Regions from separate parts of the Exiguobacterium sp. SH3S1 genome, predicted to be linked through region 2. Evidence: riboswitches for the same ligand, from Rfam matches in the RefSeq annotation. Region 2 holds a riboswitch; the other holds the start of a gene.

Region 1 (7,863 bases), on a different contig from region 2:
CGTGTAGCAACGTCTCAGCGGACGGTTTGCCAGTTTGTTCGCCAAGTAACCTGCCGGCCGCGTCGACGAGGACGAAATCGTCCGCGGTCCGTTTTCGTTTATCGCGTCCGCTCGCCGTGACGAGGAAGGTCAGCGGGTCGTCGGAGACACGAATCGCCAAATTGCCACTCGTTCCGGGGAACCAGTCGCGCGCGGCGAGTTCGTCTTTAATGTCGGCGAGTTCAAGCCAACGTGCGGTCACGCTCATACGTGCACCTCCTTCATGTGATGGGTGATGTCGTCGAACGTCTCGAACGGGGCGTAGGCGATGCCTTCTGCTTCACAGAGCGTGATGAGTTGCCCACGGGCGTAGACGAAATCGGCCCGTTTGGCGATCTCGAAGTCGGTCACCGAGTCACCGATGACGATCAAGCGATCAACGGGATCGACGATCGTCCGGGCGATTGTCGGTTTGCAGCAACCACAATCATTCGTGCAATGCGCGTCACAGGCGTAGGGCCAGTCGACGCGTACCGTCTCGCCCGAGAAGTCGGCGACGTTACAGTAGATGTGGTCCGGCGCGACGTGGTCTTGCAAGATCGGGTACACGAAAAAGTCCATGCCGCCGCTGACGACGTCGAACTTCCAAACTTGTTGCCGGACTTCTGCCAAAAACGTCGAGAAACCTTGGCGCAAGGTGATGCGGTCCAGCAAGTAGTCACGGTACGCCGAAGCGTCAGCGCTCGGCAACAGCTGGAACATCTGTCCGACCCCGGAGCGGATCGAGATGTCTTGAGCGAGCACGTCGTCTTTGAGCGCGTGCCATTCGGGCGGTGCGAACGCCCGCATCAAAGCGATGATGTTGTCCTCGGCCGTGATCGTCCCGTCGAAGTCACACAAGATGTGAATCGTCATTGTTTTGACCACGCCTTTAGCGCGGCCTCGAGCTCGTTCGTCTGGCTCGCCACGCCCACTACTTGCTCAATCGCTTGTCGGAACGCCCGGGCCCCGGCAGCCGCGCCGTCTGGGTGACCGTGGATGCCGCCGCCGGCGTTGATGACGACGTCTGTGCCGAAATCACGGATGATGTCCGGGACGAGCCCCGGATGGATGCCGGCCGACGGGACCGGTAGAATCGGCTTCGCCCAGTGCGGCCGAGCACTGCTATCCCGAATCGCGAACGCCTCATCGGACGGTGTCGCGAGTGAACCGTATGGGGACGGGAACAGCGTCAAGTCGGCCCCCGCGAGGCGGAACAATTTCCCGAGCAAGAGCGAGTGGCTGATCGAGCCGGTCAAGGCGCCGGCGAACGCCGGATGCGCCAAAATCGGGACGTTAATTGTTGGATCGCTCGCGAGTTCGCGGAGTGTGTCGAGCCCGTATGTATAGACGTTGAACAACAGTGCCGTCGCGCCCGCCTCGATCAAGCGGAGCGCTTGGTCACGTAGCCCGAACACCGGACCGCTGAGCGTGATGGCATAGAGCGAACGTTTCCCGGTCGTTTCGAACTGTTCTTGGATGACGGCCGCCCCGATTTTAGCTCGTTCAAGCGACGGAGTGAGCGGATTATCGTATAGGATTTCATCATCTTTGACGATGTCGATGCCGCCGGCGAGCTGGTCTCGAAGTTGCTGTTCTAAGAAGCGTAAATCACGGCCGATGATCCCTTTAAAGATGCTCATGACGAGCGGGCGATCATGGACGTCGAGCAACTCACGAACGCCTTGAACACCGAACTTTGCTCCGGGGAATTCAGACGCAAGCGTTTCGGGTAACGTCAAGTCGATCAAGCGTACCGAGTCATCGAGCGATAATTTCCCGAACGTCGTCGTCAAGATGGATGAGAAGTCGGGCGTGACGTTATGGAGCGGATAACGGATTGTGAAGCGACTCGTCGTTTCCGTGTGCGTCGTTGAGACGACCTCGCCCCGATACGCCTTTAATTGTTCTTGCTCTAGGTGGGGCAGTTCCGTCCATGTGCCGACGGTCAGTTCAAGGGCGATTTTCTCGGCGACAGTCGCGACGCGGTTCGTCCGGCTGATTTCATATGTGGCAGTAATACTCATGTTCGTTCCTCCTTCCGGTCAAACAAAAAATGACCCCATGCCGAGGCAAGAGGTCATCATAAAAAAATGAACTCTTATCTCTCAGCTTACGCTGCAAGAATTAGCACCGTGCCCAATCGGGTCGGTTGCTGCGACATCATCGGGCTTGTCCCCTCCGTCTGCTCTTGATAAGAATGTATTTTGAAGTTGTGAAATTTAATTGAATTTTGTCACACAATATCCGGTTCGTCAATTCCTTTTTTTGAGAAAAAATAGTTGAATTCATTGTTTCTATATATGCCCGGGAAAAGACAACACCGGGTCCGAAAATTGACGTTGACAACTTGGTGCTCGAGTAAGTAACATTCATCACAACAAGTTCACACAATCGAATATGACACTCTTATCGCGAGTTGGCAGAGGGAATTGGCCCGATGACGCCGCAGCAACCGACCAGTAGGCACGGTGCTACATCCACCAGACATACGTCTGACAGATGAGAGGAACAACCGTTACGGCTGTGCCTCTTTCTCGCGGAGAAAGGGGCTTTTTTTGTGGGGAATATACCGAAAGGGGAAACAGACATGGCTTATCAACCATTTACAGAACAGACAGTCGTCGAGCACGTCAGAACGTTAGGGTTACTCGAAGATGGGGGCATCGCGCATTGCGAGGAGATCGGGGACGGCAACTTGAACCTCGTCTTCCGCATCCGTCAAGGCGAAACGAGCCTCATCGTCAAGCAGGCGCTACCGTATGCGAAAGTCGTCGGAGAGAGTTGGCCGCTCACACTTGAACGGGCGTGGATCGAGCAGCTCGCGTTGCGCGAATTCGCTAGCGTCGTCCCGCGTTTCGTCCCGGTCGTTCTCGGCAGTGACCGGACGCTCGCCTACACGATTTTAGAGGACTTGTCCGACTTTGATATCGTCCGGACGGGCTATTTGGAAGGGAAAACGTATCCTGAACTCGCCCGTCACATCGGTGAGTTTTTAGGACAGACGTTGTTTGAGACGTCAGACTATACGGCCGGCCCGATTGAGAAGAAGCGGAAAGAACGGGATTACTACAACCCGGAACTGTGCGACATCACTGAAAAACTGATCTTCACCGATCCGTACAAAGATGCCGAATCGAACAACATCGAAACCGCGCTCCGTCAGGACGTCGAAGCGCTTTGGCGTGACCAGAAATTGAAAGTGGAGGTCACGAAACTGAAAGTCGGTTTCGTCACGAAACACGACGCGCTCTTGCACGGAGACTTACATACAGGCAGTATCTTCGCGACGCAACAAGAGACGAAAGTCATCGATCCGGAGTTCGCTTTTTACGGACCGTTCGGCTTTGACATCGGGCAAATCGTCGCCCATTTGACGCTATCGACGTTCCATGACCCACTCAAACGGTTCGAACGGTTCACGGACGTATTGACGGTATGGGAGACGTTTGAGAAGACGTTCCGGACGAAGTTTGAGACGGCGGTCGAACCGTTCAACACGGACGGATTCGTCGATGAGCTACTTCAAACCATCTTTAGCGACACGATCGGCTATGCCGGATGCGAACTGATTCGCCGCGCCATCGGTCTCGCCGGAGTCGCTGACCTCGAGACGTTACCGGAAACGGTCCGGCTCGAGCGGAAACGGGAAGCGCTCACGCTCGGCACGACGCTCATTAAACAGCGCCACGATGTCCGGACAATCGATGAATTAGTGACGCTGTTAGCGGGGGTACGCGTATGACAGTCCAAAACATTCGCTTCGACCCGAACCGGGACGAGCTCGTCATTTTAGACCAAACGTTACTGCCCCATGAAGAGCGGTACGTGACGATCGCGACGCTCGAACAGGCGGAGCACGCCATCGAGACGTTACAAGTCCGAGGCGCGCCGGCCATCGCCTATTTCGGCGCATTCGTGCTCGCGAAAGAAGCGGTCCGCCTCCAGGATGACCCGGACTTCACACGCCGGCTCGACCTCGTCGGCCGTCGATTGATCGCGACCCGTCCGACGGCGGTCAATCTGCAAAACGTGATCGAGTCGCTTCTCGGATTCAACGTCGGAGACGACTTTGAAAGAATCGCGACTGACATCAAACATCGGGCCATCGCGCTGTTCGAGCGAGACGTCGACACGTATCGGGCCATCGGGGAGCATGCGCTCACGGTGCTGCCGGCAGGGGGGAACGTCTTGACGATCTGTAACGCCGGGGCGATCGCGACGTCGCGTTACGGGACTGCGCTCGCGCCGTTTTACGTCGGGAAAGAGCGAGGTATCGCGTTTAACGTCTTCGCTTGTGAGACGCGGCCGCTCCTCCAAGGGGCACGCCTGACCGTCTGGGAGCTCGACCGGGCCGACATCGACGTCACGCTCATCACCGACAATATGGCCGCTTGGACGATTCAGGCGAAAGGAGTCGACGCCATCATCGTCGGCGCTGACCGCATCACACGGACGGGTCACGTCGCCAATAAGATCGGCACGCTCCAGCTCGCCGTCCTGGCTAAACATTACGGGATCCCGTTTTACGTCGCGGCCCCGCACTCGACGTTTGATTTAACGGCGGACGATGTGATTCAAATCGAGGAGCGGAGCGCGCTAGAAGTGACCCATATCGGCGGACAACCGACGGCGCCGGTCGGGATCACCGTCTTTAACCCGGCGTTTGACGTCACACCGCCTGAACTGATCACCGGACTCATCACCGAAGCGGGCGTGTTCGAACCGACGGAGACGGACATCACACACCATGTAGGGGGAACGATTCACGTGTGAAACAGCAGCTCCGTGCTTGCCCGAACGATGAAGTGTGACCGTCTTGGTATGAGACGGGAAATGGCCATATCTTCTTGGTCGACAAAGGCACCGGGCAGCAGAAAAGCCCTCAGAATCTATCCTGAGGGCGCTTTTTGCGTTCTAATGCGATGAAGTCGAACGTACTCCCGTTCGTGTCTTGTTGAAACGAAGCCACTTGTCGAAACCCGCAAGCTTCATACACGCGAATCGCCCGCGCGTTGAACGTGGCAACCGACAAGGTGATACGATTTGGGTCGAACGTAGATTCGATGAAATCAAGAATCGAGGTGACGAACGCTCGTCCGGTCCCATTTCCGGTCAGACCTGGCTTCATGCCTAAACCGAGGTCAATCGTATCGGCGTCTGTTTGATGCACGCTAACAAAACCGACCAGTTCGCCATCGTTCGTGATGGCGAATACCGATTGCCCTCGTTGTTCGGTGTCTAAAAACTCGGCCAAGTCGTCTTCGTCAGCCTCCATATCGTAAAAAGCATACTTTCCTTCGTAATGCCAACTGAAGGCGATCATTTCGGCCTGCGCTTGTGTCATCAAAGCGAACTTATATGTCATAGTGATTTCCTCGTTTCAAAAGGATGGATAGGTGCTACACTTTCGATAGTACCATCAATTCAAGAAGTGAGGTGACCACATGGGAATCAAACTAGATATGGTCGGCATCGTCGTCGAGGATATGAAGCGAGCGCTCGACTTCTATCGGCTGCTCGGACTGTCGATTCCAGCATCAATGAACGGGGAAGCGCACGTTGAAGTTGACGAAGGCGGCGTCCGGCTCGTCTTTGACACAGTCGAGGTGGCGGAGTCGGTGTATGGGGAATGGAAACCGGCATCGGGGCATCGGGTCGAGCTCGCTTTCCTGTGCGACAGCCGTGAAGCGCTCGATACACTGTTTGAAGCTATCTTCAAACAAGGATACGTGATTCATCGTGAGCCGTGGGACGCGTTTTGGGGACAACGTTACGCCATCGTCGTCGATCCGGACGGGAACCTCATCAGCCTATTCGCGTCATGACAAAACCCTCGCCGGAAAACTTGGCGAGGGTTTATTCGTCTCGGGTTTCGCCCCAAGAGCAGAGCGCCTTCATCGCTGGTTGCAGGCTAAACGCCTCCTCGGTGAGGGAGTATTCGACGTGGAGCTGTTTGTCGGTCGAATAGTCGTCGCGTCGGACCATGCCGAGCTGTTCGAGTTCGCGCAGTTGGTCGGTCAACACTTTGCGGCTGACGTCGGGGATGGCGCGCTGAATCTCCGAGAAGCGGCGCGGGCCGGTCTCGAGCGTGCAGTACACTTGTGGACGCCATTTACCGCCGATGATGTCGAGCGCCTTGTTGACGGGGAACGGGGTCGTCATGTTCAGTTCGCCTCGCTTTCGGGTAGTTACTTCAATGTGCGTACTTTTTTTCTTGCTACGATGAAGGTATCTTATCGTTATCGACCCAAATGAGCAACCAAAAAGGAGCGGATCAATTTGACTTATCCACGTACATTCTCACATATCGGGCTATCAGTCCCCAGTGTGACGGAAGCAGTGAAGTTTTATGAAGACGTGATGGGCTGGTATACGATCATGCAACCGTCGGACGTCGTTGAGGATGACTCACCGATCGGCGTCATGTGCACCGACGTGTTCGGCCCGGGCTGGGGCAAGTTCCGCATCGCCCACATGTCGACCGGTGACAAGATCGGCATCGAGCTGTTCGAGTTCCCGAACAACGAGAAACCGGAGAATAATTTCGAGTTTTGGAAAACAGGCATCTTCCACTATTGCGTCCAAGACCCAGACATCGAAGGGCTCGTCGAGAAGATTGTCGCCCACGGTGGCAAACAACGGATGCCGATCCGCGAGTATTACCCGGGCGATAAGCCGTACCGGATGGTGTACTGTGAAGATCCGTTCGGCAACCTCGTCGAGATCTACTCGCATTCGTATGAACTGACATATTCGGAAGGAGCGTACTAATCATGAAAGCATGGCTACTTGAACAACCTGGCCTAGATAATATGAACCTCGGGGACATCGAACGACCGACCCCGGGAGCGGGCGAACTGCTCATCAAAGTCGAAGCGGTCGCCTTGAACCCGGTCGACTATAAAGTCGGCACGAACGGCAACCCGAACTGGGCATACCCGCACATCCTCGGCGTCGACCTCGTCGGCGAAGTCGTCGAAGTCGGCTCGAGCATCGCCAACATCATCACCGGCTCACGCGTCGCCGTCCATACGAGTCTCGCGAACAACGGAGGCTTCGCCGAGTACGCTGTCGTCGACGCCCGTGCTTGTGCCGTCGTACCGCAAGACGTTAGCGACGAAGCGGCAGCAGCCATCCTCTGTGCTGGCATGACGGCGTATGAAGCGGTCATGCAGAAGCTGAACACGCGCGACAAAGAGACGATTCTCGTCCACGCCGGAGCGGGCGGGGTCGGCGGCTACGCGATTCAGCTCGCGAAAAAGCTCGGTCTCAAAGTATTCACGACGGCATCGCCGGAAAACTTTGATTGGGTCACATCACTCGGTGCCGACGTCGCAATCGACTACAACGTCGAGGACGTGACGGAACGAATCATGGAACTGACGGACGGCCGTGGTGTCGATCTAATTTTGAACACGGTCGGCCGCGACGTGGCGACAGCCGATCTCGATCGCCTCGCCTTCAGCGGACAGCTCGCTCATATCGCCGGTCCGCCTGACATGTCGAACATGAAAGGGTTCACGCTGTCACCATCGATCCATGAAGTCGCCCTCGGTGCGGCCCATGCGAGCGAAGACGAGCGCGCGATTCGCAACTTGGCGTATATGGCCGAGGAATTGATGAAACTGCTCGAAACGGGTGAACTGAACGACCTCGTCACCGACGTGTTGCCGTTCGACCGCTTGAAAGACGGACTCGAACAGCTCCAGACGCGGAAAGTACGCGGCAAGTTGATTGTCCGCGTACGCGACTAAATCTTGGCCTCTTGTCTCGTGGCAAGGGGCTTCTTTTGGAGGGGATGGCATGGATTTACGGACGTCGTATCAACAGACGACGCATCAA
Region 2 (7,863 bases):
TTCGTCATTCCGGACGATGTCGGTGGACGGTTCTCTGTCCTCACACCAGTCGGTTTGCTTCCAATCGCGGCGGCAGGCATCGATATCGATGCCCTCATGGAAGGTGCGCGTGACGCGGAAAATGCCTACAGTTCACCTGAACTTTCAGAGAACGAGGCGTACCAGTACGCGGTCGTCCGTAACGCCATGTATGCGAAAGGTAAATCAATCGAACTTCTCGTCAACTACGAACCGGCACTCCACTATGTATCAGAGTGGTGGAAACAGCTTTACGGCGAGTCGGAAGGCAAAGACAACAAAGGGATCTTCCCGGCGGCAGTTGACTTCTCGACTGACCTCCACTCGATGGGACAATACATCCAAGAAGGTCGCCGCGACTTGTTCGAGACGGTCATCCGTGTCACGAACGTCCGTCACGCGTTGAACGTCCCTGAAGACGCACAAGACCTCGACGGCTTGAACTTCCTTGCCGGTGAGACGATCCAATTCGTCAACGACAAGGCGGCAGAAGGAACGCTCCTCGCCCACACGGACGGAAACGTGCCGAACCTCGTCGTCGAATTGCCAGAGATGACGCCATATCATCTCGGCTACTTGTTCTACTTCTTCGAGAAGGCGTGCGCGATGAGCGGCTACATTCTCGGAGTCAACCCGTTCAACCAGCCAGGTGTTGAAGCATATAAAGCGAACATGTTCGCGTTGCTTGGAAAACCAGGTTACGAGGAACAAAAAGCTGAGCTTGAAAAGCGCTTAAACCAATGATTTATTGTAGGTCCGCCTCGGCGGGCCTATTTTTTTGTTTGAAACTAGGGTGAGACAAGGTAAAGTGAGAGTAGACACGGGAAAGAAAGGGATGGACTATGTTGACATTCACGGACTACTATCACAATAAAGTCGAGTTGAGCTTCGAGCACTATCCATTTTCGGATACGCCGCTTCACGTCTGGGTCGTCGCCCGCTATGCGGACAAATGGGTGCTCACGAAGCATAAGCAGCGCGGACTCGAATTTCCGGGAGGGAAAGTCGAACCCGGAGAACACGAGGACGACGCGGCGATTCGGGAAGTGTACGAGGAGACGGGAGGTGTCGTCAAGACGCTCCATTATTTAGGGCAGTACCGGGTGCTCGGGCGTGGTGACACCGTCATCAAAAATATTTATTTTGCGGAAATCGAACGGTTCGAGGATCATCCGGCCGTCGATGAGACCGACGGGGCCGTCTTGTTGGACACGTTACCGACGAACCTGCTCCGTAACGGCCGCTACAGTTTCATGATGAAAGATAAAGTGTTGCCCGAAACGATGAAAGTACTCCATGACAAAAAGTTGGTTTGATCGAGTCGACGTCCTGCCTCCTTATGCGGGATACCCCGTTCATCGAGGTTGGTACGAGACGAGTGACGGGGAAGAAATCGTCGCCTACACGATCACGCCAAAACGCCCGAACGGCCAGGTGCTGTTTTATTTACGAGGCGGCACCGGGAGGATCGGCGACGTCCGGTTGCCTCGGCTAATGCAATTCGCGGCGAAAGGGTTCCATGTCGTGGCGCCGGTCTATCGCGGGAACCACGGGGGAACCGGAAAAGAGGATTTCGGAGGCGCCGACTTAGAGGACGTCGTGTCTCTGTATGACCGCGTTAGCCGGACGCACGAGACGATCCACGCCCTCGGCTTTTCCCGGGGCGGCATGATGGCGTTGTCGCTCGCATCAAAACGTCCCGTCACGTCGGTCACGTCGTGGGCGGGTGTGACGAATTTGGAATGGACGTATGAAGAACAGCGTTCGATGCGGAAGATGTTGCGCCGGATGACCGGGGGAGACCCGGCGGCGGTCCATGAGGCGTATGTCGAACGGTCTCCGCTCTTCAAAGACTGGCAGGCGCCGACGCTACTCATTCATGGGACGGACGACGAGCAAGTCCGGCTTCGTCATGCGACCGCCCTCGCCGACAAGATTGGTTCGCAAGCAGAGCTTTGGATCTTGCCGTTCGCCCATCAGCTCCCGTTCTGGGAAAAATGGAAGACGACGGACCGAGCGATGGATTGGATGTTGGCGATTGCAAGAAAAAATGACTAGTACCCGAGCGGGGTACTAGTCATTTTGAGTTAGAAGACGATTGGGCCGGCCGCGATGACCTTCTCACTCGCTTTCGTGAATCGTTTAAAGTTTTGTTGGAACTTCAAGGCGAGCGCTCGCGCTTCGACATCGTAATGAGCCGTATCTTTCCAAGTGTCACGTGGGTTGAGCACGTCTTGTGGGACGCCGTCGATATGGACTGGGATGTCGACGTTGAAGATGTCGTGCTTCACAGTGTCGACGTCACGCAATTGACCGTTGATCGCGGCGTTCACCATGGTCCGTGTGTAGCTGAGCTTCATACGCGACCCTTCACCGTAAGCCCCGCCGGTCCAACCCGTGTTGACGAGGTAGACGTCGACGTTATGCTGTTCGATCAACTTGCCGAGCATGTCGGCGTATCGTTCCGGGGCGAGCGGCAAGAACGGTGAGCCGAAGCAAGTCGAGAACGTTGCTTGTGGCTCGGTCACGCCGCGCTCCGTCCCGGCTAGTTTTGATGTGTAGCCAGATAGGAAGTGATACATCGCCTGCTCTTTCGTCAACTTGCTGATCGGCGGGAGCACCCCGTAAGCATCGGCCGTCAAGAAGACGATCGTGTTCGGGTGACCGGCCCGTGAAGGGAGCATCGCGTTATCGATGTATTGAATCGGATAAGCTGCTCGCGTATTTTCGGTGAGCGAGATGTTTTTGTAGTCGGGTGAGCGGTCTTCGTTCAAGATGACGTTTTCGATCAACGATCCGAAACGGATGGCGTCATAAATTTGAGGTTCGTTCTCACGCGACAAGTTGATCGTCTTGGCGTAGCAACCGCCTTCGATGTTGAAGATGCCGTCTGGTGACCAACCGTGCTCATCGTCACCGATGAGATGCCGTTCCATATCGGCCGATAGCGTCGTCTTTCCCGTGCCCGATAGTCCGAAGAAGAGCGCCGTCTCCCCGGCGTCCGAGACGTTGGCCGAGCAATGCATCGACAAGACGTGCTGTTCAGGTAATAGGAAGTTCATGACCGAGAAAATCGATTTTTTAATTTCGCCGCCGTATTCTGTTCCCCCGATCAGAATGGTACGTTTGGCGAACGAGACGAGGATAAATGTTTCTGAGTTCGTCCCGTCAACTGTTGGGTCGGCCTTGTAGCTCGGTGCATAAATGACCGTGAACGGGTCAAACGCAGCTCTCGTCGGCCACTCTCGCAAGAACAACTGCTTCGCGAACAAGCTGTGCCACGCGTACTCGGTGATGGCGCGTACAGGTAGCGTGTAGTGCTCGTCAGCTCCAGCCGAAGCTTCGAGATAATACAGCTTCTGTTTCGTCTCGAGATGGGTGAGGACTTTGTCGAGAAGAGCGGTGAACTTTTCTTCTGCGATCGGCTGATTGATCGGCCCCCAGTCCACTAACGAGTTGCTGACTTCATCTTGGACGACGAATTTGTCTTTCGGTGACCGTCCTGTGAATTTCCCTGTACTGACCGATAAAGCCCCGTCTTTCGTCAGTACGCCTTCACCGTTACGAATGGCTTCTTCCACCAGTTCTGGAACCGTTAAGTTCCGTAATACATCGGCACCCTTAATTAATTCTTCGATTTTCAGGAGCGTAGTCGCCATCCTGAATCCCACCTTTCCCCTAAATAGATGTGGATGAAATCCGCATACTTCCGCGTTTAATTAGTATGACATTTTCATTATATGTGACACACTAATCGAAAACAAGCATTTCTTTACCCTTTAAAGTAAGCGCTTTCTTACAAAGACATTCTAACATATTCTGTATAAGCGGGGAGTGAAAAAACGGAAACCGTCAAAAAAATGTTTGATATTTCACAAACATAAATGATTTCCGTGATTACGAAGAAATTTACAAATTAAGCAGATACGCTTGACAGAACGGTATGGCATTTATATGATGGTGTTCGTAACGGATACTCTTATTCTGAGCGGTGGAGGGAACAAGGCCCTACGAAGCCCAGCAACCGTCCGATCCTGTAGTCTTTTTCGGAAAAGGTGCTATCCTGAAGCGAAGCGACAGCTTCGAACGATAAGAGGGTAAGGAAGAACGATTCAACCTTTCCCATTGAACGTGGCGAAAGGTTTTTTTCATTACCGTCCCAAAGCAACGCGTAAGGGGAACGAGTACCGTCCACACATCACCCTTATTAATAGGAGGTTTTTCGAAATGTCAAACTTGAACCGTCGACTTTTCACTTCGGAGTCCGTCACTGAAGGACATCCGGATAAAATTTGTGACCAAATCTCAGATGCGATTTTGGATGCAATTTTGGCTGAAGATCCAAACGCCCGCGTTGCGGCTGAGACGTCTGTCACGACAGGTCTCGTGCTCGTAGCTGGTGAAATCACGACATCGACTTACGTGGATATCCCGAAAGTTGTACGTGAAACTGTTCGTGAGATCGGCTACACGCGCGCCAAATATGGTTTTGACGCTGAGACTTGTGCTGTACTCACAGCAATCGACGAGCAGTCAGCAGACATCGCACTCGGTGTCGACCAAGCGCTCGAAGCTCGTGAAGGTCAAATGACTGACGAAGAAATCGATGCGATTGGTGCCGGTGACCAAGGCCTCATGTTCGGTTATGCAACGAACGAGACACCTGAACTCATGCCGCTCCCAATCTCACTCGCTCACAAATTGTCACGTCGCTTGGCAGAAGTCCGCAAAAACGGAACGCTCACTTACCTTCGTCCAGACGGTAAGACGCAAGTAACTGTTGAATACGACCAAGACAACAACCCGGTCCGTATCGATACGATCGTCATCTCGACGCAACACGCAGAAGACATCACGCTCGAGCAAATCCAAGCGGACCTTAAAGAACACGTGATCGCAGCAGTCATCCCGGCTGAACTCATCGATGCCGAGACAAAGTACTTCATCAACCCGACTGGCCGTTTTGTCATCGGTGGACCACAAGGTGATGCAGGTCTTACAGGACGTAAAATCATCGTCGACACATACGGTGGATATGCTCGCCACGGCGGTGGTGCGTTCTCAGGTAAAGATCCTACCAAAGTTGACCGTTCGGCAGCATACGCGGCCCGCTACGTGGCGAAAAACCTCGTTGCAGCTGGACTTGCTGACAAAGCGGAAGTTCAACTTGCATACGCGATCGGTGTCGCACACCCGGTTTCAATCGCGGTGGACACGTTCGGCACTGGTAAATTGAGCGAGACTGAACTCGTTGAACTCATTCGTGAGAACTTCGACCTTCGTCCGGCCGGCATCATTAAGATGCTCGACCTTCGTCGCCCGATCTACAGACAGACAGCAGCTTACGGACACTTTGGTCGCACAGACGTTGAACTCCCATGGGAGCAGACGGACAAAGCGGCATTGCTTGAAGAAGGCGCAAAACGTTTCGCATAAGCATAAAAAAACGACCTTTCGCGAGAAAGGTCGTTTTTTTATTATGCTTGTGGTTTATTTTCGTTTGTTGCGTTCTCGTTGCCGAGTGCTGTATCTTTCGCCTCGACGACTTTCTCACCAATATCTTGCAAATCTGATTTTGTTTCCTGGGCCGTCTCGACGACTTTGTTCACGTCTTCTTTGACCGTGTCGACTTCACCGACAACTTTTTCATAGACGTTTTGCACATCGGTCGACACTTCTTGAATCATACCTGACGCCGATTTCACTTGCTCGATGACTTGAGACGCTTTACCGGCCGGATCTTCTTTGATCGTGTCGACGAGACCGCCGACAGACGACTTCGCATTCGTGAGCGACTGTTTCGTCGTCTCACGGTTCGACGAGCTAAGTAGGGCGATCAGACCGCCGACGAGCGCACCGAGAAGCATCCCGGTCACGACGTTGATTCTAGGACCACCCGAGTTGGTTTGGTCGAATTGGCGATTCGGGTTGTTGGCGTTATCTGCGTGTGGATCGTTTTGTAATGTTGGTTCCATGTCTAAACACTCCTTTGTAAGTTGGCATTGGTACTCATATACCCTAGTTAAAATAGAAAATAACGTTCTGCTTTATTTCGACACGAAAAAGTAATAGAAGGGCAGGATATTTTTTACGTGATGGGGAATGATAGTACTAGATTGGCCAAAAGGGGGAAGCTGTTATGAAGATGCGGGAAGCCGTACCAGAAGATGCCGCCACGATTCGAGATATCGCACTTGCGACCATCAGTGTGACAGATGACGTTCGGTCTAAGGTGATGGAGCGCGCCTATCAACAAGAAGAGATCGTCCGGGCCATCGGTTCGAGTGAAGAAGCGAAAGAACAGTTGTTCATCGTCGGTGAGGCCGAAGGAGACGTCATCGGGTTTTACCATGCGATCGACCGCGGTGATACTTGGGAAGTGCTTCGTCTCTATCTTCATCCGGCTCACCATCGCCAAGGACTTGGGGCAGAACTGCTGACACATCTCCAAGAGCGGAAGGCGCAGCCGATCGAGCTGTATGTCGAGAGTTCGAACGAGCAGGCGATCGCGTTCTTAAGCCATCAAGCGTTCACCGAACTGAACCGAATTCAAGAAGAAGTGTATGATCAACCGATGGAGCTTATCCATTTGCGCTACGACCCACGCTAAGACTCCAGACGGATTTTCTTTCAAACATCAGTCAGCGGCTGATGTTTTTTGTTAGAATTGATGAGACATACTAATAATGAGGTGACAGCATGACATATGAAGAAGAATCACGAAAAGGAGTTATCGTGATCGTTTACCCGTTGCAGTTCACGTCCCGGCTCAGCGAAGCATTTTTGCAGCGACTCAGTGTCGACTATGAGGTGCTTGTCGTGACCGGACAGACGGTCGGACTGATGGCAGAAGACCATAAACAGCTGATCAAGAACACGCTACGGGAAGCGAGTCAGTCCAAACTACCGATTCACGTCATCGCCTTCAGTCTCGGGGCGCTCTTGACGAACCGCCTCCTGCAAGAGTACGACGTGCCGCTCGGGAGTTTGACATACATCTCCCCGCTCTTTGATTGGCATTCGTCCCGCCAAATCGGCGGGCTCAAGCAAGTCGTCGCCAGTGCGGTCGACCGGTTCCGCCCCGATTTGCCGCTCAGTATGATGACGTTCACCGGCGGCGGGGAAGAGTCGTCTCGTTTCGGCGAGATCACATACGCGCAGTACCGCGAAATCGAAGAAGAGATCGTCGAGCATCAAGAGGAGAAGAAACATTTACCTCGCTTACCGCTCGCTTGCTTCTACGCGCCGGACGATCGTTTCGCCGACGTGAGGCTGACGTTGAACGTCTGCCGCAAAATTGGCGGCGATCAAGTCTACATCCGTCGGCTCGAAGGGTTCCCACACTTTGGCTATGAACGGCTGAACACGAAGTTCGCGGAGACGCTCATCACGTTTTATGAATTGATTCGGGAATAGACAAAAGGCGACTCACGCGAGTCGCCTGTTTTCATGCCCGTTTTTCGATCGCCACGATGAATGGGGGATGATTGATTTGATTGACGAAGCCGTAACGGAGGACGCCGGCTCGTTTTTGGTCGAGTGCCTCGGCGTACGCGAGCACCTCGTCCCGCTCGACTTTCCCGCTCTCATGGCCGTGATAGATGACGACGACGATGACACCGCCGACGGCCATCACGTCGAGCAATTGCTCGAGGGCGTCGATCGTCGTGTTGCCGGTCGTTGTGATCGACTTGTCGCTCCCAGGCAAGTAGCCGAGATTGAAGACGGCCGCCGTGATCGGACGGGTTTCATCCGCGACGACCGCCTTGACCGTGTCGTGGCTGTCGTGGACGACCGAGACACGATCAAGCAGATCGGCGGCGGTGATGCGGTCTGTCGTCGCCT

The links. Region 2 has a riboswitch for S-adenosylmethionine ahead of metK (methionine adenosyltransferase). Riboswitches for the same ligand answer to the same signal wherever they lie in the genome.
Region 1: another riboswitch for S-adenosylmethionine. It lies ahead of EVJ26_RS05165 (2,3-diketo-5-methylthiopentyl-1-phosphate enolase); the one in region 2 lies ahead of metK (methionine adenosyltransferase).

The regions. Positions count from the first base shown of each region.
Region 1 is NZ_SJUW01000003.1:141,506-149,368, forward strand. It holds gene EVJ26_RS05155 (methylthioribulose 1-phosphate dehydratase) at 1-247, opposite strand, end outside; gene EVJ26_RS05160 (2-hydroxy-3-keto-5-methylthiopentenyl-1-phosphate phosphatase) at 244-894, opposite strand; gene EVJ26_RS05165 (2,3-diketo-5-methylthiopentyl-1-phosphate enolase) at 891-2,045, opposite strand; SAM riboswitch class I at 2,117-2,219, opposite strand; SAM riboswitch class I at 2,425-2,527, shown strand; gene mtnK (S-methyl-5-thioribose kinase) at 2,609-3,763, shown strand; gene mtnA (S-methyl-5-thioribose-1-phosphate isomerase) at 3,760-4,794, shown strand; gene EVJ26_RS05180 (GNAT family N-acetyltransferase) at 4,904-5,386, opposite strand; gene EVJ26_RS05185 (VOC family protein) at 5,466-5,846, shown strand; gene EVJ26_RS05190 (winged helix-turn-helix transcriptional regulator) at 5,878-6,183, opposite strand; gene EVJ26_RS05195 (lactoylglutathione lyase family protein) at 6,301-6,792, shown strand; gene EVJ26_RS05200 (zinc-binding dehydrogenase) at 6,795-7,775, shown strand; gene EVJ26_RS05205 (threonine aldolase family protein) at 7,825-7,863, shown strand, end outside.
Region 2 is NZ_SJUW01000002.1:152,637-160,499, reverse strand. It holds gene EVJ26_RS03560 (glucose-6-phosphate isomerase) at 1-762, shown strand, start outside; gene ytkD (RNA deprotection pyrophosphohydrolase) at 861-1,334, shown strand; gene EVJ26_RS03550 (alpha/beta hydrolase family protein) at 1,315-2,076, shown strand; gene pckA (phosphoenolpyruvate carboxykinase (ATP)) at 2,106-3,677, opposite strand; SAM riboswitch class I at 3,995-4,114, shown strand; gene metK (methionine adenosyltransferase) at 4,246-5,454, shown strand; gene EVJ26_RS03535 (YtxH domain-containing protein) at 5,496-5,993, opposite strand; gene EVJ26_RS03530 (GNAT family N-acetyltransferase) at 6,158-6,628, shown strand; gene EVJ26_RS03525 (alpha/beta fold hydrolase) at 6,718-7,434, shown strand; gene mnmM (tRNA 5-(aminomethyl)-2-thiouridylate-methyltransferase MnmM) at 7,466-7,863, opposite strand, start outside.